DNA from 4 places in the Embleya sp. NPDC020630 genome. Region 2 is predicted to be linked to each of the others. Evidence: riboswitches for the same ligand, from Rfam matches in the RefSeq annotation. Region 2 holds a riboswitch; each other region holds the start of a gene.

Region 1 (5,835 bases), on a different contig from region 2:
CGCGGCCGGACGCCGGTGCCGCGCTCCGCGACGGACGCGGCACCGGGAACCTCCGGGCGCCGGACGGGATTCGATCCCGTCCGGCGCTCGGCGCGTGCCTGTCGTGGGTGCGTTCTGCTCGGCGGGTCGGGTGCGAAGTGGTGTTTGAGGGTGCGCCGTTGCGGTTCCGGTGGCGCCATTCGCCGCTTCTTCGCTTCTTCTTCGTCTGGGCGCCACGAGTCGCCTCCCCGCGCATCATGTGGTGCGGGACAGGGTGTGGGCGTCGACGATCGAGTGTCGTCGAACGGAGCGAGAAGGAGACGTCCATGTCCGGATGGAAGACCGTCACGGCTGCGATCCTGGCCGGGGCGGCGGTCGTTGCCGCGCCGGGAGTGGCCGCCGCGGCGGACCGCCACGGAAATCACCACAGGACCTTCGACCTACAGGCGCACCGCGGCGGTCTGGGCCTGACCGTGGAGAGCACCATCGCGTCCTTCGCCAAGGGCCTGGACCTGGGGGTCTCCACCCTCGAACTGGACGTCCAGATCACCGAGGACGGCCGGGCCGTGGTCACCCACGACCGCAAGGTCGACGGCCGCAAGTGTGCCGACACCGGGCCCGTGCGGGCCGGCGATCCGGAGTTCCCCTACGTCGGGAAGTACGTCAACACGCTCACCCTCGACCAGGTCCGTACCCTCGACTGCGGGTCACGGCAGTTCCCGGGCTTCCCCGGCCAGACCACCTCGCCCGGTGCCCGAATGCCGCTGCTCACCGAGGTGTTCGACCTGGTCAACCGGCGGCACGCACGCGGCGTGAAGCTCAACGTGGAGACCAAGGTCGAGGCGGGCGCGCCGAACGAGACGGCGCCGCGCGAGCAGTTCGTGCAGACGGTGGCGCGCGAGGTGCGCCGGGCCGGGCTGTTGCGCCAGGTCACCATCCAAAGCTTCGACTGGGGCTCGCTGATGAGGATGCGTCAGGTCGAACCCCGGCTGCCGCTGGTCGCGTTGACCAACTACGACTTCCTCCAGGTCGGCAAGCCCGGCGCCTCGCCCTGGCTGGGCGGCCTGGACATCGACGACTTCGGCGGCGACCCGCTGCGGGCGATCGAGTCGTTCGGCGCGACCTCGTTCTCCCCGGTGCACGGCTTCCCGCAGGACGGCAAGGTGGGCGATCCGAACTACCGCCCCTACGTGACGCGGGCGATGGTCGACGAGGCACACCGACTGGGCATCAAGGTGGTGCCGTGGACGATCGACGACCCGGCCACCATGGCGAAGCTGATGGACGACGGCGTGGACGGGCTGATCACCGATTATCCGGACCGGTTGCGGGAGTTGATGGCGGCGCGGGGGCTGCCGCTGCCGAAGCGCTACCCCGCGCGGGGCTGACGCCGGGGAAGCGCCGCTCGCTCGGTGCCCGGCGGATACGGCCACTCCGGCGAACAGTGCCCACACGGCCGGCATCGTCCGCGCGGCGGGCATGGAACAGGGCCGGGCCCGTCGACGCGTGGTCGACGGGCCCGGCCCTGGAACTTCCCGGTTGTGCTCGGATCAGAGGTTGACGCCGTGCGCGCGCAGGTAGGTGACGGGGTTGATGCCGCTGCCGTAGTTCGGGGTGGTGCGGATCTCGAAGTGCAGGTGCGGGCCGGTCACGTTGCCGGTCGCGCCCGAGAGGCCGATCTGCTGACCGGTGCTCACCGTCTGGCCGGCGCGGACGCCGATGCTGGACAGGTGGGCGTACTGCGAGTACTTGCCGTCCGCGTGCTTGATGACGACCTCGTTGCCGTAGGCACCACCGTTGCCGGCGCTGACCACGGTGCCCGAGGTGATGGCCTTGACCGAGGTGCCGGTGCCGACCACGAAGTCCTGGCCGGTGTGGCTGCCGCTGGACCACATGGAGCCACCGGTGCCGAACGCGGTGCCCAGCGCGCCGTTCACCGGAGCGACGTAGCCGGAGGAGTTGACGGCGGTGCTGCCGGCCTTGGCCGAGGAGTCCTTGGCCACGACGGGGGCCTTCTCCTTGGTCACGGGCTTCGGCGCGACCTTGACCGACACGGAGGGCTTGGCCTCGGTCTTGGTCTCGACCTGGGCCTCGGTCTTGGTCTCGACCTTGGCCTCGGTCTTCGTGGCGGCCGCGGCCTTGCCGGCGAGCGAGAGCTTCTGGCCGACCAGGATCAGGTTCGGGTTGCCGCCGATGACGGACTTGTTGTCGGCGTACAGCTTGTGCCAGCCGCCCTCGACGTCCTTGGCCGCGGCGATCTTGGACAGGGTGTCGCCCTTGACCACGGAGTAGGTGGTGGTCGTGGCCGTGGTCTCGGCGGCCGGGACGACCTCGATCTTCGGGGCCTTCGGGGCCGGCGCGGACTCGACCGGCTTCTCGGCGACCTTCGGGGCGACCTTGACGGTGGCCTTGGTCGAGCCCGACTTGGCGTTGGGGGAGACGGCCGGAGCGGCGCCGCCACGGGTCAGGCCCGCGGGGCCCGAGGTGTTCGGCCACGCGCCGGGGCCCTGTACGGCGAGGACCTTCTCCGCGATGGCGATCTGCTGGTCCTTGGTGGCCAGGTCCGCACGCGGGGCGTACTGCTGACCGCCGAACTCGTTCCAGGTGCTCTGCGTGAACTGCAGGCCACCGTAGAAACCGTTGCCGGTGTTGATGTGCCAGTTGCCCGAGCTCTCGCCCATGGCGACCTTGTCCCAGACGGAGACCGGGGCGGCGGTGGCGGAGGTGGCGAAGCCGGTGATCAGCGGGGCGGCGACGATGGCGCCGGCCATGCCGAGGGTGAGCGCGAGGCGCGCGTTCTTGGGCTTGCGGGCAGGGGTGATGAACGACTGCACGAAGATTTTTCCTTCTCCCACGCCTACGAAGTGAGCTGTCGGATTCGGGCTGGAGAGTCTCGCCCGGCCGGCGTCGACTCCTCGGGTATCGAGGAGGCGGGCACGGCTTCACCCCAAGCCGTCGTTATCGAACGTCCGCGACATGCGCACGCCCGGGACGGCATTCCACTTGGTTCCCCCGCTCCTGCCTTTCGGGTTTCGTACCGTGGCCTCTCCGGCGGCAGGATTCGGCGAACCGGGAGACACATTCCGCCGAACACCGGACCGGTGCGGCGAAGCACCAAGCTACGCATACACCCGACTCGGATCCAAACATCATGTTTCGCCGAAACCGAAGATTCGGGTCGGAAGGGTGGAATTCCGGGACCGAAAGTCCCGAAGCGTCCACGCATTGTGCCCGGGACCTTCAGCGGCGAGTAAGGACGAAATCGCGGGGAGTGAGAATCGCGGAAACTCGGTTTACGGTGCGTGCGAGTTCCTGACAATCGGTGCGCGGGATGTGACGTGCGCCACGGGATTTGCCGGAAACGACGGTCTCGGGATGGTGGAAAACGGGTCGAAACGGGGGGCGACCTGCCCATTCGTGGGATGCGGCGAGGGTGAGGGCGCGCGCGTCGCGGAACCGGCGTTCGATGGGATGGCCCCTTCGGGCCGGGTGGCGCGATGGAGGCTTTCGGCCTGACTCGCACCGATTCGGGTGATTTGCCCTGTATGGACTGCCGGTGATCGAACCTCGGCTCGGGTACACCCCCTCATCGCGGGGTGGCATGTCGTCGCGGGCCGCGCCTCACGGGCTGACGAGCCCCTGAAGCACCTGGAACGCGACGGCGACCACCAGGGCGTTGTAGAAGTAGGCGCTGACGGTGTGGACGAGCACGATCCGCCGCATCCGCACACCGACGACTTCGACATCGCTGGTCGCGAACGACGTGGCGAGCGTGAAGGAGAAGTACGCGAAACTCAGGAACGACGGCGTCGTGCCCTCGGGGAACCGAAGGTCGCCGTGCCCGCCGGTGACGTCGATGACGAGGTAGATCTGCGCGAAGCCGACCTGCATCAGCGCCCACGACAGGATCACCCCGAGCGAAGCGGCGACCGTCAGTCCGAGATCACGATGACCGCCGACGAGTCGGCCGAAGCAGCCGGTGTCAGCGAAACACGGCGCGTCTCGGCGAGGTTGTGGGCCCGTGGTCCCGGCGCCTTCACTCCGAGCCGCTTGTCACTTCGCCGGAGCCTCGGGAGGGCACGGCCGAGCCGGATAGGTGTGGGTGTCTCGGGTCGGGTACGGCGTATGCGGCTCCCCCCGTGTGGAGTCGCATACGCCGAACTCGGCCCGAGACACCGGTGTCGGGCCCGTGATGGTCAGGGCGTCCGGGCGCCGCCGTTGGGTGCGGTGAGGAATTCGGCGAGGTGTACCGCGCGTACGCGCGACTTGCGGCGTCGCAGGCCGGTGCGGAGTTGGCGCAGGCAGCCGGGGTTGACCGCGACCACGACGTCGGCGCCACTGGCCTCGATCGCGTCCAGCTTGCGGTCGAGGATGCGGCGGGATTCGATCGGGCGCAGGAGGGAGTAGGTGCCGGCCGCGCCGCAGCAGTCGCCGGCCCCCGGGGTTTCCACGAAGTCGGCCACCGCGGACAGGACTTCGCGCGGTTCGCGCCATACGCCGAGGCCGTTGCGCAGGTGGCAGGAGTCCTGGAGGGTGACCCTGACCCGGCGGCCGGCCACTCGGCGCTCGGGCAGTGCCGAGGCGTCGACCACCTCGGACAGTTCGGCGACCCGGTCGCGGCCGATGACGTCGGCGAGGTGCGCGGCGCATCCGCCGGAGGTGGTGACGATCCGGCCGGGGAGGCGTTCGCCGAGGCGGCGGGCGAGGGCGCGGCCCTTGGTGGATTCGCCGTTGTGCGCGTGCAGTGCTCCGCAGCAGCCCTGGTTGTCCGGCACCTTCAGGCCGGGCAGGAGGGTGCGGGCCGCGCGGGAGACCCTGGGGAACATGGCGCGTTCGAAGCAGCCGAGCATGAGGGAGGCACCGGTGCCGGCGGGTGGTGCGGAGGGTGCGGGTTGTGTGGGTGGCTTCGGTGTCCGGGGTGTGGTCGGACGGGTTGTCTTGTCGGGGCTGCTGCGCCCGGCCGGCAGGACGAAGCGGCCCCAGCCCATCGCGCGGACCACCGGTGGCAGGCTCGCCACGATCGTCAACAGCCGGGCCGGCGGTGGTCGGTGTTTGCCCCGCCACTGGTGGTCGCGCCACTGTTCCAACAAGGAGCCGTACGGCACGCCCGCCCGGCAGACCGGTTCGCAGGCGCGGCAGCCCAGGCACGCGGAGGACTGTTCCAGCAGCGTCGGGTCGTCGGCGTCCAGGCGGCCGGTCTCCAGCGCGCGCATCAGGTTGATCCGGCCGCGCGGCGAGGATGCCTCGTCGCCGGTGGCGGCGTAGGTCGGACACGCGGGCAGGCAGAAGCCGCAGGAGATGCAGCGGGAGAGTTCCTCGGGGTCGAACACACCGGTCATGAGCCGAGCTTTCCGGGATTGAGGATGCGGGCGGGATCGAACGCGGTTTTGATCCGGCTCAGCAATTGCAGCTGGTCGTCGCCGAGTTGGGCGCGCAGGTGGGGCAACTTGGCGGCGCCTACCCCGTGTTCGCCCGTGATCGTGCCGCCGAGTTCGATGGCGGTGCGGAAGATGTCGTCGAAGGCGGCGTGCGCGCGCTCGATCGATTCGGTGTCGTTCGGGTCGGCCACCACGCAGGTGGGGTGGAGGTTGCCGTCGCCGGCGTGGCCGAAGGTGGCGATGGTGACGGTGTGCGTGGCCGCGATGGCGTCGATCCGGTCGACCATCTCGGCGATCCTGGGGCGCGGCACGGTGGCGTCCTCGAGGATGGTCAGCGCGCCGAGTCGGGACAGCGCGGGCAGCGAACACCGGCGAGCGGTCAGCAGTGCCTCGGCGCCGGCCACGTCCTCGGCGAGGGTCCATTGCGTGGCGCCGGCCGCGTCGCACAACTCGGCCATGCGGTTCAGGTCGCGGCGGA
Region 2 (5,835 bases):
ATCGGCGACCTGTACGGGCGCAAGAAGGCATTCCTGGCCGGGCTCGGCCTGCTCGCCGTCGGCGCGGCCGTCAACCTGACCGCGCACAGCGTGGCCCAGGTCTGGGTGGGCCAGGCCCTCTCCGGCGCGGGCGGCGCGGCGCTGCTGACCTCCAGCCTGGCGCTGATCAGCCACGCCTACCCCGACTTCCGGGCCCGGGCCAAGGCGATATCCGCGTGGGCCGCGTCCCTGGGCCTGGGCATGTCCCTGGGCCCGCTGTTGAGCGGGACGATCCTGGAACACGCCTCCTGGCGCTGGATCTTCGCGCCGACCGTGCTGGTCTGCCTGATCGGCGCGGTGATCGCGGCGGTGCTCCTGGAGGACTCGCGCTCGGCGCACGGCCGCGCGATCGACGTCCCCGGTCAGCTCACCGCGATCGTGGCGATCTCCGGCCTGATCTACGGCGTGATCGAGGGCGGCACCAGCGGCTGGACGCACGGTCCGGTCCTGGCCGCGTTCGCGCTCGCGGTGCTGGGCCTGGTGGCGTTCGTGTGGGTCGAGCGCCGTTCGGCGACGCCGATGTTGTCGCTGGACCTGTTCTCCTCGCGGGCCTTCAGCGGCGCCGGCGTGGTGACCATGCTGACCATGTTCGGCCTGGTCGGGATCGTCTTCTCGCTCAGCCTGTTCTTCGGCAACGTCCAGCACCTGAGCGCCCTCGAGATCGCCTACCGCTTCCTGCTCGTCAACGGTCTCGGCGTGGTGTTCGGCCCGGTGGTCGGCCGGCTGGTCGGGCGGATCGCCCCGGGCCTGCTGCTGACCGGCGGCCTGACGCTCACCGGGATCGGCATGCTGGCTCTGAACACGCTGGACAAGGACACCGGATTCACCACGCTGATGGCCCCGTTGATGGTGATCGGTATCGGCTTCGCCTTCGTCATGACGCCGATCACCTCGATCGCGGTGAGCAGTGTCCCGCACCACCTGGCCGGCATGGCGAGCGCGGGCAACAACACGCTGCGCCAACTCGGCGGCGCGCTCGGCCCGGCGGTCCTGGGCGCGGTCCTGACCAGCCGGATCAGCGCGGGCCTGCCGGGCCACCTGGCCGACTCCGGGCTGGCCGACGCCGACCGCGAACACGTGCGCGCGGCCGTGTCGGACGAGGGGCTGTCGGCGGCCGGCCATCTGGGTCTGGCGCCCGAGCCCACGGGCAGGGCGCTCGGCGCGATCGGCGACAGCTTCGTGGACGCGATGCACGTCTGCATGACGATCGCGGGGGTGGCCATGTTCGCGGCCGCCGTGATCACGGTGCTGACGATCGGGGTGCGGCGGGCGAAGCCGCACGGGAGTACGGCCGTTCTGGCGTCGGGTCCGGGAACGTCGGGTCGGGTGCCGGCGCAGGGCTCCGCCGCGACGGTGGCGGCCGGTACCGGTTCGGGGGCGGGCTCGGGCGGGGCCTGAGTCCCGATGCGACGACGAAGCCGCTCGCCCGTCGGCGAGCGGCTTCGTCGTCTGTGGGGCGACTCGGCTAGGCCGCCGCCCGGCGCCCGCGCAGGCCGAACGCGGTCACCGCCGCGCCCAGCGCCACCCCGACCAGCGGCACGATCAGCGCCGTGCGGAAGCCGTCCAACTCGGAGCCGCCCACACCGGCCAGGACCGCGGTGACCGTCGACAGGCCCAGCGCCGCGCCGAACTGGAAGGCGGTGTACAGGAGTCCGCCGGCCAGGCCCTGTTCGTCCTCGTCGATGCCGTCGGTCGCGGCGATGGTGAGCGGGCCGTACGCCAGCGCGAAGGCCAGACCGAGCAGCAGCATCGTCGGGAACATCGCCATGTAGGAGGTGTCGCCGTCGATCGACAGGAACAGCGCGTACGCCGCGGCGGCCGCCACCATCCCGCCGAGGATCACCCGCAGGTTCCCGAAGCGCTCCACCAGTCGCGGTGTCAGCGTCGGCGCGAGTACTGCGTCGGCCCCGACCGCGAGCAGCGCGAAACTGGTCTCCAGGGTCGACCAGCCGCGGATCTCCTGGAGGTAGAAGACCGCGATGAACTGGAACCCGAAGAACGAGCCCGCGAACAACATCGCGCCCAGGTTCGCCCGGACCAGCGCGCCCGAGCGCAGGATGCCGAGGCGTACCAGCGGATTCGCCGCGCGTCGTTCGATGGCCACGAAGGCGAGCAGGAGGGCGACCCCGCCCGCGAAGACCACGATCGTCCGGCCCGGGCCGTCGGCGGGGTGTTCGAGCCGGACCACGCCGTAGACCAGCAGCAACATCGAGCCGGTCACGCTGATCGCGCCGACGAGGTCGAAGCCCCCGCCGGCCTCCGGCCGCTCGTCCCGGGGGATCAGCGCCGACGCCGCCGCCAGGATCACCGCGGCGAGCGCGACCGGTACGAAGAACACCAACCGCCAATCGATCGCGGTCAGCAGTCCGCCGATCACCAGGCCGAGCGAGAAGCCGCCCGCGGCGGTGCCCGCGTAGAAGAGCAGTGCCCGGTTGCGCTGCGGCCCCTCCGGGAAGCCGGTGGTGATGATGGACAGCCCGGCGGGGGTCATGAAGGCGGCCGAGGCGCCGGTCACGAAGCGGGCCACGATCAGCATCCAGCCCTCGGTGGCGAATCCGCCCAGGCCGGAGAAGACCAGGAAGACGGTCAGCCACAGGAGGAACATCCGCCGCCGGCCGAGCAGATCGGCGGTGCGGCCGCCGAGGAGCATGAAGCCGGCGTAGGCGAGCACGTACGCGCTCATCACCCAGCTCACGCCACCGGTGGACATGCCCAGGTCCTCGCGGATGGTGGGCAGCGCGACGTTGAGCATCGCGATGTCGATGCCCTCGAGGAAGATCGCGCCGCAGAGGACGAGCAGCATGCCCCAGGCGCGGGGGCTCATTCGGCCGGCGGGGGCGTCGCCGGGGGTGGATTCGGGGGCGGATTCGGCGGCGCTGCCGGGTGCGGACGTGGATGTGGACATGCGACAGCCCCTCGGGACGCGGGTGGGTGGGATCGCGGTGGGATCGGGGTGCCGGGGGCGGTTCTTCGGACGAACCCGGTTCCCTCTTGTAACCGACCCCATCCTTCGGCAGCATCGACTTCCATGGAAGAAGGCACTTCGAAGGAACCGACCCCCTGCCCGAGTAACCAGGAGGACTACGACGCCCTCCAGTGGGACGTGCGCGAGGGGTGCGAGGTCCGGCAGATCCTCGACCGGGTCGCCGACAAGTGGTCGCTTCTGGTGATCGCGATCCTGGAGAGCCGTACGTTGCGCTTCACCGAGTTGCGGCGGGAGATCGACGGGATCAGCCAGCGCATGCTCACCGTGACGCTGCGCCAGCTCGAACGCGACGGCCTGGTGCGCCGCACGGTGTATCCGGTCGTGCCGCCTCGGGTGGACTACGCGCTCACCCCGATGGGGACCACGCTGCACACCACGATCCGCTCGCTGGTCACCTGGACCGAGGAACATCAGGAACGCATCGCCGAGGCGCGGGCGGAGTACGACGCGCGTGTGGGAGCGGAAGGCGACCTGGCCGTGGCGGCGGGGCGGTCGGTGTCGGGATAGGTCGGGGTAGTGGGCGCGGTGCCGGCCCGGGGGCGATTTTCGAATCCGGGTTCGGGGTCTGCCCACACCTGTTCGGTGTCGCTCGATGTCGCGTATTCGCCTCGGCTCGGCCGGACCGGTGAATGTCCGGTTCGAAAAGGACGGGCAGGCCGGGCGAAACAGCGGAGCCTCGGGAGTGGTATCCCCGCGATCGGCCCATTTCGCGGATGCGGCGACGTTTGCGGAGGTCGGACGGCGGATCCTTGCCGCCAATCGTTGCCAAATCGGTCCAAGATCGACTTACGGGATTCCGAGTGCTTTTCCTGTGATACGACGACCGGTGAAACGGAACTCTTGGCAAAGATTTGGTAATGTAGAGACTCGGGGTGAGGGTCGTGACACGCCTGTGACTATCGTTCTGCGATAGGCGAGCGGCTCCACGTCGGCCACCCGGTCGACACGATCGCCTCCGCCGAATTCGGTGACGGGTTTCGGTGACGGTGGGCAACCGCGGTCGTCGCGACACGAAGCCGGAACCGGGGACCCTCGCAGTCCCTGGGGTGAATCGGTGCTCCGGCACCGTAGGGCGCCTTCTTCCGCCCGAACCCGTCAGCTAACCCGGTAGGCGGCCGAGGAAGGAGACCGCCGCCAGTGGCGTCCCAGCGTCGATCCGGGCAGCACCGCAAGCCCAAGCCCCGCACCGCCGTGCGTACAGCCGCGACCGTGGTCACGGCCGCCGCGACGATGACCGGTGTGATGACCTTCGCCGGCACCGCGAGCGCGGACCCCGCGCAGTCGTTCCAGCAGACCAAGGACCGCGTCAACCAGCTGCACAGCGAGGCGATCAAGGCCACCGAAGCCGCCAACGGCGTCGACGAGCAGATCACCAAGCAGCAGGGCACCGCGAACCAGACCCAGGCCCGGATTACCGAGGAACAGGCCGCGCTCAACACGCTGCGCGACCAGATCGGTGTCCTGGCGGCCAACCAGTACCGCAGCGGCGGCCTCCCGCCGTCGCTCTCGCTCGCGCTCAGCGGCGACCCCGAGGGCTACCTGCAGAAGTCGCAGATGTTGTCCCAGCTCGACGGCCAGCAGGCCGCGAAGCTGAAGCAGATCGCGGCGCAGGCCCGAGTTCTCCAGCAGGACCGCACCGAGGCCTCCTCGCAGCTCGCGGAACTGGAGAAGCTGCGCACCGAGCTGAACCGGCACAAGGGCGAGATCCAGAACAAGCTCACCGAGGCGCAGCGCCTGCTGAACACGCTCACCGCGCAGCAGCAGAAGGAAGTCCTCGACTCGAACGAGCACAAGAACGACGCCGGTTCGCGCACCGAGACCGACCGCAGCTCGCGCGACAAGACGGACCCGCCGACGACGGGCAAGGACGTTCCCGTGTCCGGCCGGGCGGCGGCCGCGATCGCGTTCGCGCGCGCCCAGATCGGCAAGCCGTACGCGCCGCGAGGCGTCGGCCCCGACTCGTACGACTGCTCGGGCCTGACCCAGGCCTCGTGGCGAGCGGCCAACGTCTCGCTCAGCCGCACGACGTGGACCCAGGTCAACGACGGCCCGCGGATCTCCAAGGACGCGCTCAAGCCGGGCGACCTGGTGTTCTACTTCTCGGACAACTCGCACGTGGGCATGTACATCGGCAACGGCAAGATCATCCACGCCCCCCGCCCCGGCAAGAACGTAACCGAGGCCCCCCTGGACTCCATGCCGTTCTACGCGGCCGTCCGCCCGGGCTAGACCGAACGACCGCGCGCGAGCACGCGCGCGTTCACGGCGATCGGTCCCGGGAAGCGCGGCACCCACCTCCCGGACCGATCGCCGTCGTCGTTGCCGCCGGTGCTTCGGGGCACGCGGTATCTCGGGTTGCCCTGCCTGCCCTGCCTTGCCTTGGCGAAGGTTCCGGGAACCGGGGTAGGCGTGTGGACCATGGGTCGTATATCGGTGGGCACTTGTTCGTGGACCGACTCCGCCTTGGTCTCCAGTGGTTGGTATCCGGCCGAATGCCGGGACGCGGAACACCGACTTCGGTACTACGCACGGCAGTTCCCGGTGGTCGAGGTGGACGCGACCTACTACGCGTTGCCCAGCATCCGCAACAGTCTGCTGTGGGTGGACCGTACGCCTGACGGATTCACCTTCGACGTCAAGGCGTTCTCGCTGCTCACCGGGCATCCCACCAGGCCGGGTTCGTTGCCGGCGGAGCTGCGGTCCCTGCTGCCGCCACGGGTGCGCCCGGGTGCTGTCGACGATCGTTTGTCGGACGAGGTCTGGCAACGGTTCAGCGGGGCGCTGCTGCCGTTGCGCGAGGCAGGACGTCT
Region 3 (5,835 bases), on a different contig from region 2:
ACCTGCTCGTGTCCCGGGACGAGGTACTGCGGGACGGCGGCGGCTTCAATCCGCACGAGGACACCTTCGTGCTGTACTTCCGCAGCACCGGTGAACCGGCCTCGGACCGCTGGCCGCGCCGCCTGGAGATCCTGGCCACCGGTTCGTATCCCGAGGTGCTGCGGCGCCACGCGGCTCCGAACCCTGCGTCCGGTCGGGCCGGTTCGCCGGCGCACGAGGATCCGCCGCGCGAGGACCCGACCCGGGAGATGTTGCACCTGGTCACCGGCGCCTGGGTGACCCAGGCGATCGGTGTCGCGGCACGGCTGGGCCTGGCCGACCGCCTCGGCGACGGGTCACGGTCGGTGGCCGAGCTGGCCGAGGCGGCGGGCGCCGAACCGGACCGCCTGGGGCGGCTGATGCGCCTGCTGGCCGGGCACGGGGTGTTGCGGGTCGAGGCGGACGGACACTACCGGCTCACCGAGCGCGGTGCGCTGCTGCGCACCGATCGGGACGGATCATTGGCCGCGCTGGCGGACCTGTACAGCGGCCTGTTCTTCACGTCGTATCTCGGCCTGGAACACACGGTGCGCACCGGCGAGGACGCGTTCACCCGGGTGCACGGCCGGGAGTCGTTCGAGTATTTCGCCGAACACCCGGACGAAGCCCGGCTGTTCCGGGAGGCGATGGCGTTCGGCACGATCGTCTTCGATGCGGTGCCGGCCGCCCTGGACCTGCCGCCGGCCGCGACGGTGGTCGATGTCGGGGGCGGCGACGGGGAGTTGCTCCTACGCGTGTTGCGCGAGCACCCGACCGCGTGCGGGGTGCTCTTCGAGCGGGGGCATGTGGTCGACGCCGCCCGGGAGTTGCTCGCCGCATCGGTCGCCGAGGACCGGTGCGATCTGGTGGTCGGCGACTTCTTCACCGATCCGCTGCCCGGCGGCGGAGACGTGTACCTGCTGGCCCGGATCCTGCACGACTGGGCGGACGCCGAGTGCCTGGTCGTGTTGCGGGCGCTGGCCCGGGCGATGCCGGTCGACGCACGCCTGGCGATCGTCGAACGGCCGATCGTCGAGGCGGGCGGGTCGGTGTTGCCGCTGCGCTTCGACATCCAGATGATGACCAACGCCCGGGGCCGCGAGCGCACGGTGGCGGAGTATCGCGCGTTGCTGGCCGAGGGCGGCTTCGAACTGCTCGACCTGCGACCGCTGCCGCTGGACATGGCGGTACTCACCGCCCGACCGCGTCTTACGCAGGAGTAGGCACCCGGCGCACGTGCAGGAAGCGGGCGTGCAACGGTGCCGTGCTCCCGACCACGGTCGGGAGCACGGCACCGGCCACTGCTGTCACTGCTGTGCGATGCTCACCCGGGCGCCGCCGCGGCCGGGTCGCGCGATCAGTTCGGGCGGGTCGCGCCGGCGATCGGCATGGTGTTGATCGAGGCGATCTCCACCGGCTTGCGCGAGTTGGCGGCGTGCACCATCTTGCCGTCGCCGATGTAGATGCCGACGTGGCTGATGCCCGAGTAGAAGAACACCAGGTCGCCGGGCTGCAGGTTGGCGATCGACACGTGCGGGTCGGCGGCGAACTGGTCGTTGGTCACGCGCGGCAGCGAGATGCCCGCCGCCTTGTACGCGGCCTGGACCAGACCCGAGCAGTCGTACGCGTTCGGGCCGGTGGCGCCGTACACGTACGGCTTGCCGACCTGCGCCTTGGCGAAGGCGACGGCCTGGAGGGCCTTGCTCGACGCGTTCGAGGAACCGCCGGTGGGCGCCTGGTTGCCCTTCGAGCCGCCGGTGGCGGGCTTGGCGGCGGGCTTGGCCGCGACGTCGACCGACGGCTTGCTCGTCGGCTTCGGCGCGGTCTTGCCCGTGACCGTGGTCTTCGGCTGGACCTGGATGCTCGGCTTGGCCGGGGCCTCCGCCTTGGGCTGCGCGGGCGCCGAGCCGGTCAGCCGCAGGGTCTGGCCGATCTCGATCAGGTCCGGGCCGGACGGGAGCACGTCGCGGTTGAGCTGGTACAGGCTCTGCCAGCCGCCGGAGACCTTGTTGGTCAGCGCGAGCTGGGACAGCGTGTCACCGGCCTGGACCAGGTAGCGGGCCTTGTCCGCGGCGGTGGTGGCCGCGGGCGCGGCGACCTCGGCCTGGACCGGGGCACTGTCGACCGCGGCGGTCGGCGTGGCCGACAGCACGGCGGAGGCGCCGGTGGGGGCCTGGTCGGTGGTGGGGACCTGTGCGTGGGCCGCACCGGCGCCGGCGACCGGGATGACGGCTCCCATGCCGGCGATGCCCACCGCCGCGACGAAGCGGCGGACGTTGGCGGGGCGGGCGGCTCGGTGGCGAGCGTTTGCGGACAGCATGAAATGGGGTCCTCTCCTGTCGCCTACGAGGTGAGCTGTCGGATTCGGACTGGAGCAGCCCGGTCGCTTCACGCGACTTCACCCCTAGCCGTCACCGGAACGATCCCGGCCACGGCGATTCACCTGGTTCCCCCGCTCCCGTCGGATTCTTCGCTGTAGACATCCCGCTGCCGGCGACGGGATTCGGCGTACCGGCGGCAGGGTTCACCCGAAAGGTGAATCGGCGAGAAAGGTAGGCAATGCGATGGGGAGATCACAACCGAATCGCAGACTTTGCGCGGAGCGTAAAGGCGGAATAAAGGTGACATCTCGGCCGGCTTCGGTCGGAAGCACCCGCGATGACGAGGGCATATCTCGGAGAGTGGCGTGACGGAGCGGTAACGGAAAATAGTCGAGATCCGTCGCCGGCCACCGAAAATGAATTGCAACCCGAAGTCGGCTATATAATTTATGTCCGTTTTATCCATGCGGGCTACATCACATTCCGGGCATCGGGTCGGCCCGCACCCCGCACCCGCACCCCGGCAGAGGGGTTTCCACCGGACAAACGTGCGGGGAGCCGTCACTGTGGTGCGTACCGCCGCCGCGAGGACGCCCTGATCCGCCTGGCCGTCTTCGGTCCGGAAGCCCTCCCGGACCCGGCCCTGCGCACGGCCCTGATGCCGCCCCCGGCGCAGCCCACGCCGGGCTGACGCGGGGGCGGGGTGGAATCAAGCCGTGTGAACAAGATGTTCAACATGAGTCATGCGACATGATCCATTGACATCGATCCGTGCGTCTCGGCATGCTGTGACCATGTCTTCGACTGCGGACACGCCCGTGACCCCCGAATCCCACGACCCCTTCACCGCGCCCGACCCCGAGCAGGCGCGGGCCCGGCGCGTACACGCCTCCCTGTTCCGGATCGCTGAGCGGCACGCGGCCACCGACGAGCAGCGCGCGCGGCAGGTGAACCCGTACATGCTCGGCCCGCACGAGGCGATCCGGCTGGTGTCGTTCCTGCTCAGCGGTATCGCGCAGCCCGCCGACGGCGAGCCGGCGGTCGACCACGCCGACATCACCGCCGCGCTGAGCCTGATCCCGATGGCCAGGGGCGAGATGGACGACCTGGAGGCGGGGCTCCTCCGAATGGCCCGGGGGCGCGAGATGACCTGGCAGGAGATCGCCTTCGGTCTGGGCCTGGGCACCCCGCAGGCGGCCCGCCAGCGCTACGAACGCCTGCTCGGCCGCACCACCCCCGAGCCGGAGGACGACCCGGCCGCTCGGGCCTGAACGCGCGCGGGTCGGCTCGCAACACCCACCGGGTCAGCCCGCGAAGACCTCGACCAGGGACCAGATCGCCAGGCCGAGCATGCACACCCCGCCGATCCGCTGCACGGTCTGCAGCGGCATGCGCTTGGCGATGAACCGCCCGGCGAGCAGCGCCAGCGCGGACACCGACATCAGCGCCGCGACCGAGCCGATCGCGGTGGACCAGGTGCCGTTGGTGGCGGCCAGGTTGGCGGTGGTGATCTGGGTCAGGTCGCCCCACTCGCTGATGAACACGGCCATGAAGGCGGTCGAGAACACCGCCCGGAATCCGGTGATCCGCGCCCCGCCGCCGTCCGCGTCCTCATCGTCGGCACCACCGCGCAGCAGCATGAACGCGCCGAAGCCGAACAGCGCTGCGGAGACGAGCTTGACGATCCAACCGGGCAGCAGGCCGAGCAGGCCACCCGCGCCCACGGCGAGCGCGACATGCACGGCGAACGCGGTCGAGGTACCGAACCAGACGTAGAGCGGGCGCATGCGGGTGCCCATGGCGAGCGACGCGAACATGGTTTTGTCCGGGAGCTCGGCGAGGAAGATCAGCCCGAAGGCGGTCAGGATCGCCAAAAGGTCGAGGTGCATTCCGGGTGGCTTTCTGCGAGAGCCGGGCCCCGGGTCTTCACGAAGCGCCGCTCGGCGGATTGGAGGACCACTCGGCCCGGCACGACGGGGTGCGTCCGCGAGATTCGCGGACGCGTCGTTGCCTGGCCGAAGGTCTCGCCCACCCGTGATGATCGGGCCCGGCCACCGGGAGCCCGAGGGCTCCAGCATGTCGACGACCGGTTTGCGGGGCTACTCCCCTTCGCTGGCTGCGACCCTACCGCATGCGTACGACCCGCCCGAGCATCGCCGCGCGGGCCCGGGTCCGGCTCACGATGCCAGGCAGCGGGCCAGCGACCAGCGCAGTTGCTCCTCGTCCAGCGGCGTGCCCAGGGTCAACACCTGCAACATCGTGCCGTCCAGGAGCGTGACCGCCGCCGCCGCGGCGGGTGATCCGAACCGATCGGCCAGGAAGCCGCCGATCCCCTCGACCCACGCCCGCGCGAAACCGCGCAGCTCGGGACTGCGCGCCGCGGCCAGATACAACTCGTACTCGACCAGCGCCCGAGGGCGGTCCGCGAGGTATTCGGCGGTCAGCGTGGTGAGCACGCCGGGCACGTCGTCGCTGCCCCGGATCCGCGCCGCCCAGTCGTCCACCATCCGCACCGTCTCCGCCGACGCGTACTCCAGCGCCGCGGCGACCAGGTCGTCGAGCGACGCGAAGTAGTACGTGGTCGCCCCCAGCGGGACCTCGGCCCGCGCCGCGACCAGGCGGTGCGTGGTGTTGCCGACGCCCACCTCGGCGATGGCCTGGACGGCGCCGCGTACGATCCGCAACCGGCGACCCTCCGGATCCCGGCTCGCGGTCAATGCGCACCACCCAGGTTCAGCACCACCACGCCCGCGATCACCAGGGCCATCCCGAACGCCTTGAGCAGCGTCATCGGCTCGTTCAGGAACACCGCGCCGACCAGGGCGATCGCCACCGTCCCGAGCCCCGACCAGATCGCGTACGCCGTGCCCACCTGCAACTGGCGCAGCGAGAGCGTCAGGAGGTAGAAGGCGCCGGCATAGCCGCCCAGGCAGGCCAGCGTCGGCCACAGCCGGGTGAAGCCGTCGGTGCTCTTGAGCAGACTGGTCGCGATCACCTCACACGAGATCGCCAACCCCAGGAACAACCAGGCCATGTGCCCTCCCCACCGAGTTGTACAGATGTACAAGTACAAATGTACTGGAGCGGGGTGTGCGGTCGCCGGCCCCCGGCGGGCCTGGTCGTGGTGGTGGGTAGGCTGCGCCGATGCCCACCGAACGGCCCGAACGGCTCGATCCGCGCCGGTGTGCGACGGCTGCCCGGTTGGCCGGGTGTGCCGTGGCGCTCCCCCCGTCCGTCGGCCGGACCCGGTTGATCGTGGTGGACGGGATCGGCGGCTCGGGCAAGACCACGTTCGCCGACAGGCTCGCCGCGCACCTGCCCGGCGCGCCCGTGGTGCGGTTGGACGACTTCGCCCGGCCCGGCGACTTCTTCGGCTGGCTGCCGCGGTTGCGCGAGCAGTTGCTGGCGCCGCTGGCCCGGCACGAGCCGGCGCGGTGCGGCATCTACGACTGGCCCGCCTATCGGATCGGCGGCTACCGCGAGATACCGGCCGCCC
Region 4 (5,835 bases), on a different contig from region 2:
CCCCCACGGCCCGGTCAGCGGCACGGTGATCGCGGTCAGCCCGGCGAGCAGCGCGGTGAGCGCGAGGGCGGGCAGGATCAGCAGCCGGGCCCGGCCGAACCAGGTGCCCGCGATCAGGCCCAGACCGACGACGCCGAGCACGATGGCCACCGCGACGGTGAACGTCACCTCGACCGCGTCGCTGCGGTTGAGCACCCACAGCAGGCCGCCGACCATCGTGGCCACGGACAGCGTGGCCAGCGCCACGTACGAGCGCGGACGCTTCGCACCCTTCTCCGGCTCGTCGGCCGCGACCGGCTTCGCGGGCGGCTTCCCGCCCTCCGGCGCCGAGCCGCCACCGGGCACCTGCCACCACATCGGCGGTCCCGGCGCGGTGTCGCCGGCCGGGACGGTGTCGACCGGCGCGGGAGCGCTCGCCATCGCCGCGACCCCCACCGTGCGCGCGGCGGCCTCGGACCTGCGTTTCGTGTCGGTCCAGACCATGAACAGGACCACGGCGGTGATCATCATCAGCGGGACCGACGGGCCGAAGCCCGAGTCCAGGTACGTGAAGAACAAGGCGACCCCCATCACGGCGACCACGGTGGCGGCCGTCGCCCCGCGGTCGAACTTCCCGGAGAGCACCCGGCGCAGCACCGGCTGCTCCTCTCCACGGGCCGGGATCAACAGCCAGCCCAGGCTGTACACCAGTACGCCCACCCCGCCGAAGAGCGACAGCACCGCGAAGACGATGCGGAAGATCACCGGATCGAGGCCGAAATGCTCGCCGAGCCCGCCGCACACGCCGGAGACCATGCGGTCGTCGACGCTGCGCAGAAGTTGGGGTCGAGTGGTCGTCGTGGGCGCCGCGGACGACCCCGGAGGGCCGCCCGGGACGTCGCCGGCCCGGTCGCCGGCCGAGACACCGGGTTTCATGTCGTCGTTCATGGGTCCATCGTGGCGTGCGCACGGCCCCGTTCCCATCGGGCTCCGCCCTGGTCGACCCCTGGTCCGACCCTGAGGGGGAATCAGGGTCGGGCCCTGATGCGCCCCGGCTTGCCGGCGTGTGACGATCGGTCGTGTGACCGCCGTATATCCGCCCCCCGCCGCGCCGAACCGGCCCGCGTACCCGACGCCGAAGCTCCGCCGCGCCGCGTCCCACCGGTTCGCCGGCGGCGTCGCGCGCGGCCTGGCCGAGCATCTCGGCGTCGAGGTGGTGGTGCTGCGCGTCGCCTTCGTCGCGCTCGCGTTCTTCGCGGGCCTGGGCGTGGTCCTGTACGCGGCCTTCTGGATCTTCGTACCGCAGAGCGTGACCGACGCCGCCCCGCCGAGCCGCGAGCGCGGCCGGGAGCGGCATCAGGCGCTCGCGCTGATCATCGTGCTGATCGCGGCGACCATGCTCACCGGGCTCGGGACCGACACCGACGCCGGTTCCGGCGACTGGTTGTGGCCGCTGCTCGTGGCCGGGCCCGGGGTGATCCTGCTGTGGCGTCAGGCCGACGAGTCGCAGCGGCAGCGCTGGTTCTCGCTGGACGGGCGCAGCCGGGTGGCGGGTTGGCTGCGCGCCCTGATCGGCGCCACGCTGGTGGTCGCGGGCCTGATCTTCTTCTCGCTCGGCCGCGGCGGTATCGGCGACGCGCTGGCCGCGATGCGCGGCGCGGGCCTGCTTCTGGTCGGCCTGCTGGTCATCTTCGGCCCGTATCTGCTGCGGCAGACCCGCGAGCTGGGCGCCGAGCGCCGGGCCCGCATCCGGGCGCAGGAGCGGGCCGAGGTGGCCGCGCACGTGCACGACTCGGTGCTGCACACGCTGACCCTGATCCAGCGCCAGGTGGAGGACCCGCGCGAGGTGGCCCGGTTGGCACGGGCGCAGGAGCGCGAGTTGCGGGCCTGGTTGTACCGCCCCGACGGCGAGGAGCCGGACCGCACCTTCGCCGCCGCGCTGCGCGGGGTCGCCGCCGAGGTGGAGGACGCGCACGGGGTGTCGATCGAGATCGTGTGCGTGGGCGACTGCCCGGTCGACGACCGGCTCTCCGCGCTGATCGCCGCCGCGCGCGAGGCGATGGTGAACGCGGCGAAGTACGCGGGCGGCGCGGCGATCTCGGTGTTCGGCGAGGCCGACGAGGACACGGTCACGGTGTTCGTCCGCGACCGCGGGCCCGGTTTCGACCCCGACTCCGTACCCGCCGACCGGCTGGGTGTGCGAGAGTCCGTGCTCGGGCGCATGCGCCGCAACGGGGGCGCCGCGAACATCCGCAGCGAACCCGGCGAGGGCACCGAGGTCGAGCTGGAGATGCGCCGCGCCGACGCCGGCCGGTCCGCTGTGGGAAGGACGAACACGTGAACACCACCGAGACGAGTAGCGCACCCGTCGAGGGCACGCCCCGCACCCGGGTGGTCCTCGTCGACGACCACCGGATGTTCCGCACCGGCGTGCGCGCCGAGATCGGCGAAGCGGTCGAGGTGGTCGGCGAGGCCGACGACGTGGCGAGCGCGGTGGCCGTGGTCACCGAGACCCGCCCCGAGGTGGTTCTGCTCGACGTGCACCTGCCCGGCGGCGGCGGGGTCGAGGTGTTGCGCCGGTGCGCGTCGCTGATCCCGGCGGTGCGCTTCCTGGCGCTGTCCGTGTCGGACGCCGCGGAGGACGTGATCGGGGTGATCCGGGGCGGCGCCCGGGGCTATGTGACCAAGTCGATCACCGGCGACGAGCTGATCCGCGCGATCGGCCGGGTCGGCGAGGGCGACGCGGTGTTCTCGCCGCGCCTGGCGGGCTTCGTACTGGACGCGTTCGCGGCCACCGACGTGCCGCCGATCGACGAGGACCTGGACCGGCTCACCCAGCGCGAGCGCGAGGTGTTGCGGCTGATCGCGCGCGGCTACGCCTACAAGGAGATCGCCCGCCGACTGGTCATCTCGGTCAAGACGGTGGAGACCCATGTCTCCGCCGTGCTGCGCAAGTTGCAGCTGTCCAACCGGCACGAGTTGACCCGCTGGGCGACGGATCGGCGACTGGTCTGACCGGTCGCGGTCCCCCGGCACATACGACGGCGCCCGTCCTCGGAACGAATCCGAGGACGGGCGCCGTCGTATGTGCCGGGGGATCGAGGGCTCTAGCCGGGGCGGATGGCCGCGAGGAACGGCATCGAGTCCAGCGGCGCCTTGGTCACGGTCTTGCCCGGACGCGGGGCATGCACGATCTGGCCGTTGCCGATGTACATGCCCACGTGGCGGTTGTCCGAGTAGAAGAACACCAGGTCGCCCGGCTGGAGGGCGCTCTTGGCGATCCTGGGGCCGTCGTTGATCTGGGTCCAAGTGGTGCGGCTGAGTGAGACGTTCGCCGCCTTCCAGGACGCCTGGGTCAGGCCCGAGCAGTCGTACGAGCCGGGGCCCTCGGCGCCGGAGACGTACGGCTTGCCGATCTGTGCCAGCGCGAAGTTGATCGCGGCCTGGGCCCGACCGGAGGCCGGGACATTGGTCGCCGGCGCGGTGTCCTTGTCCTTGTCCCGCGAACTGCGGTCGTTGCCCCGCGTGGTGTCGTTCGCGTGCTCGTCCGAGTCGAGGACTTCCTTCTTCTGCTGCTCGGTGAGCGTGTTGAGCAACCGCTGCGCCTCGGCCAGCTTGGCCTGGATGTCGGTCTTGTTCTTGTTCAGGTCGGTGCGCAGCTTCTCCAGTTCCGCGAGCTGCGAGGAGGCCTCGGTGCGGTCCTGCTGGAGAACTCGGGCCTGCGCCGCGATCTGCTTCAGCTTCGCGGCCTGCTGGCCGTCGAGCTGGGACAACATCTGCGACTTCTGCAGGTAGCCCTCGGGGTCGCCGCTGAGCGCGAGCGAGAGCGACGGCGGGAGGCCGCCGCTGCGGTACTGGTTGGCCGCCAGGACACCGATCTGGTCGCGCAGGGCGTTCAGCGCGGCCTGTTCCTCGGTGATCCGGGCCTGCGTCTGGTTCGCGGTGCCCTGCTGCTTCTCGATCTGCTCCTCGACGCCGTTGGCGGCGTCGGTGGCCTTGATCACGTCACTGTGCAGCTGGTTGACGCGGTCCTTGGTCTGCTGGAACGACTGCGCGGGGTCCGCGCTCGCGGTGCCGGCGAAGGTCATCACGCCGGTCATCGTCGCGGCGGCCGTAACGACGGTCGCGGCGGTACGCACGGCGGTGCGCGGCTTGGGCTTGCGGTGTTGCCCGGGTCGACGTTGGGACGCCACTGGTGGCGGGTCTCCTTCCTCGGCCGCCTACCGGGTTAGCTGACGGGTTCGGGCGGAAGAAGGCGCCCTACGGTGCCGAAGCACCGATTCACCCCAAGGGACTGCGAGGGTCCCCGGTTCCGGCTGCGCGTCGCGACGACCGTGGTTGCCCACCGTCACCGAAACCCGTCACCGAATTCGGCGGAGGCGATCGTGTCGACCGGGTGGCCGACCTCGAGCCGATCGCCTGCCGCAGAACACTAGTCACACGCGTGTCAGGACCATCACCATTGGCCTTCGTATTGCCAAAACTTTACCAATGTCACCGTTTCCATCTCCGCGTATCACGGGAAAAGCGCCCGGATTCCCTAAAGTCGATCTTGATCCCTTTTGGCGATCTTTAATGGCATTCGACCGATGGTGAGGCGTGAACCGCCGCCGGCTAGGCTGCCGGACGGCGGCGGGGACTTGGCGTCGGCGCCGAGAACGCCGGCCGGATGCCCACCGGGGCGACGATCGACGAGGGGTTGTACGACGTGGACGTTCTGCGGCAGATCCTGCTGGTGCTGCACATCGTGGGCATCGCGGCCCTGCTCGGCGGCTTCCTCACCCAGATGTCCGCGCTGCGCACCGGCGACGTGCGGATCGTGCCCGCGATGACGCACGGCGCGCTGACCATGCTCGTCACCGGCCTGGCCCTGGTGGGCGTGGTGCAGTCCGGCCTGGACCGGGACGTGGACACCGCCAAGATCGGCACCAAGCTCGGCATCCTGCTGGTCATCCTGCTGCTGGTGTGGGGCAACCGCGCCGCGGACCGGGTGTCCGCGCGCGTCCTCGGCGCGATCGGCCTGCTGACCGTGGCGAACATCGCCATCGCCGTGGTGTGGACCTGAGCCGCCGGTCCCGCCGCCGCTAGCGGGTGTCCACCACCCGGAACACCTCGGCCATACGTCCGGCGCCCAGGTCGAACCGCGCCGCGTTGCCCTCCAGCATCGACACGACGTGCTCGCGCAGTTCCGGTAGATGGCCCGTCTGGCTCTCGTGCGACAGCAGCGCCGCGATCTTGCGCTCGAACACCTCCGTCACGTCCACCGCGTGGTTCGGCGCCGCGGTCGGCGACAGCCAGGTCTCCGGCACCGTCCACTCCTTCAGCCCCTCCGCCTCCAGCAGCTCGGGGTGGGCGAACGGGTTGCGCGCGTCCGGATAGATCGCCCGCATCGCCGCCTCGCCCGCCTCCAGGTGGTCGGGGTGGCTCGGCGCCAGCCGGGCCCAGTCCCGCTCCGGACTCGGGATCACCATGCGCTGCGGGCGCACCTGCCGGATCACCCGGCTGATGTCGCGCCGCAGTTCCATGGAGGCCGCCAAGCGCCCGTCCGGATACCCCAGCCAGTACAGCTGCCGCACCCCCACGTGCGCCGCCGCCGCGCTCTGCTCGGCCCGCCGGATCCCGCCGATCTCCGACCGGGGCACCGCCGGATCGAACCCGCCCGCGTCCCCGTCGGTGACCAGGCAGTAACTCACCTCGATGCCCGCCTCGGTCCACGTGGCGACCGTCCCCGCCGCCCCGAAGTCGATGTCGTCCGGGTGCGCGGCCAGCACCAGGACCCGCTCCACGTCGCGATCGTCCAGCACGATGTACTCCCTTGACGGTCGACCCGATGTCCGACGGGGCGAAGATGGTTTG

What was found. Region 2 has a riboswitch for cyclic di-AMP ahead of ACH4XV_RS42310 (NlpC/P60 family protein). Riboswitches for the same ligand answer to the same signal wherever they lie in the genome.
Region 1: linked by a shared signal. The riboswitch ahead of ACH4XV_RS25720 (transglycosylase family protein) and the one ahead of ACH4XV_RS42310 (NlpC/P60 family protein) in region 2 are both predicted to bind cyclic di-AMP.
Region 3: linked by a shared signal. The riboswitch ahead of ACH4XV_RS34155 (NlpC/P60 family protein) and the one ahead of ACH4XV_RS42310 (NlpC/P60 family protein) in region 2 are both predicted to bind cyclic di-AMP.
Region 4: linked by a shared signal. The riboswitch ahead of ACH4XV_RS07220 (NlpC/P60 family protein) and the one ahead of ACH4XV_RS42310 (NlpC/P60 family protein) in region 2 are both predicted to bind cyclic di-AMP.

The regions. Positions count from the first base shown of each region.
Region 1 covers NZ_JBIRUB010000007.1:417,334-423,168, forward strand. The annotation lists gene ACH4XV_RS25715 (glycerophosphodiester phosphodiesterase family protein) at 306-1,367, shown strand; gene ACH4XV_RS25720 (transglycosylase family protein) at 1,530-2,750, opposite strand; cyclic di-AMP (ydaO/yuaA leader) riboswitch at 2,819-3,056, opposite strand; gene ACH4XV_RS25725 (DUF1345 domain-containing protein) at 3,601-3,915, opposite strand; gene ACH4XV_RS25730 ((Fe-S)-binding protein) at 4,176-5,318, opposite strand; gene ACH4XV_RS25735 (FAD-binding oxidoreductase) at 5,315-5,835, opposite strand, start outside.
Region 2 covers NZ_JBIRUB010000026.1:2,148-7,982, reverse strand. The annotation lists gene ACH4XV_RS42325 (MFS transporter) at 1-1,437, shown strand, start outside; gene ACH4XV_RS42320 (MFS transporter) at 1,505-2,863, opposite strand; gene ACH4XV_RS42315 (winged helix-turn-helix transcriptional regulator) at 3,068-3,532, shown strand; cyclic di-AMP (ydaO/yuaA leader) riboswitch at 4,017-4,154, shown strand; gene ACH4XV_RS42310 (NlpC/P60 family protein) at 4,163-5,254, shown strand; gene ACH4XV_RS42305 (DUF72 domain-containing protein) at 5,444-5,835, shown strand, end outside.
Region 3 covers NZ_JBIRUB010000013.1:126,313-132,147, forward strand. The annotation lists gene ACH4XV_RS34150 (methyltransferase) at 1-1,241, shown strand, start outside; gene ACH4XV_RS34155 (NlpC/P60 family protein) at 1,376-2,338, opposite strand; cyclic di-AMP (ydaO/yuaA leader) riboswitch at 2,345-2,501, opposite strand; gene ACH4XV_RS34160 (DNA-binding protein) at 3,134-3,610, shown strand; gene ACH4XV_RS34165 (TMEM165/GDT1 family protein) at 3,644-4,228, opposite strand; gene ACH4XV_RS34170 (TetR/AcrR family transcriptional regulator) at 4,517-5,023, opposite strand; gene ACH4XV_RS34175 (DMT family transporter) at 5,053-5,373, opposite strand; gene ACH4XV_RS34180 (uridine kinase) at 5,484-5,835, shown strand, end outside.
Region 4 covers NZ_JBIRUB010000002.1:233,695-239,529, reverse strand. The annotation lists gene ACH4XV_RS07235 (PspC domain-containing protein) at 1-927, opposite strand, end outside; gene ACH4XV_RS07230 (PspC domain-containing protein) at 1,061-2,320, shown strand; gene ACH4XV_RS07225 (LuxR C-terminal-related transcriptional regulator) at 2,317-2,994, shown strand; gene ACH4XV_RS07220 (NlpC/P60 family protein) at 3,087-4,172, opposite strand; cyclic di-AMP (ydaO/yuaA leader) riboswitch at 4,182-4,320, opposite strand; gene ACH4XV_RS07215 (hypothetical protein) at 4,688-5,044, shown strand; gene ACH4XV_RS07210 (PIG-L deacetylase family protein) at 5,064-5,783, opposite strand.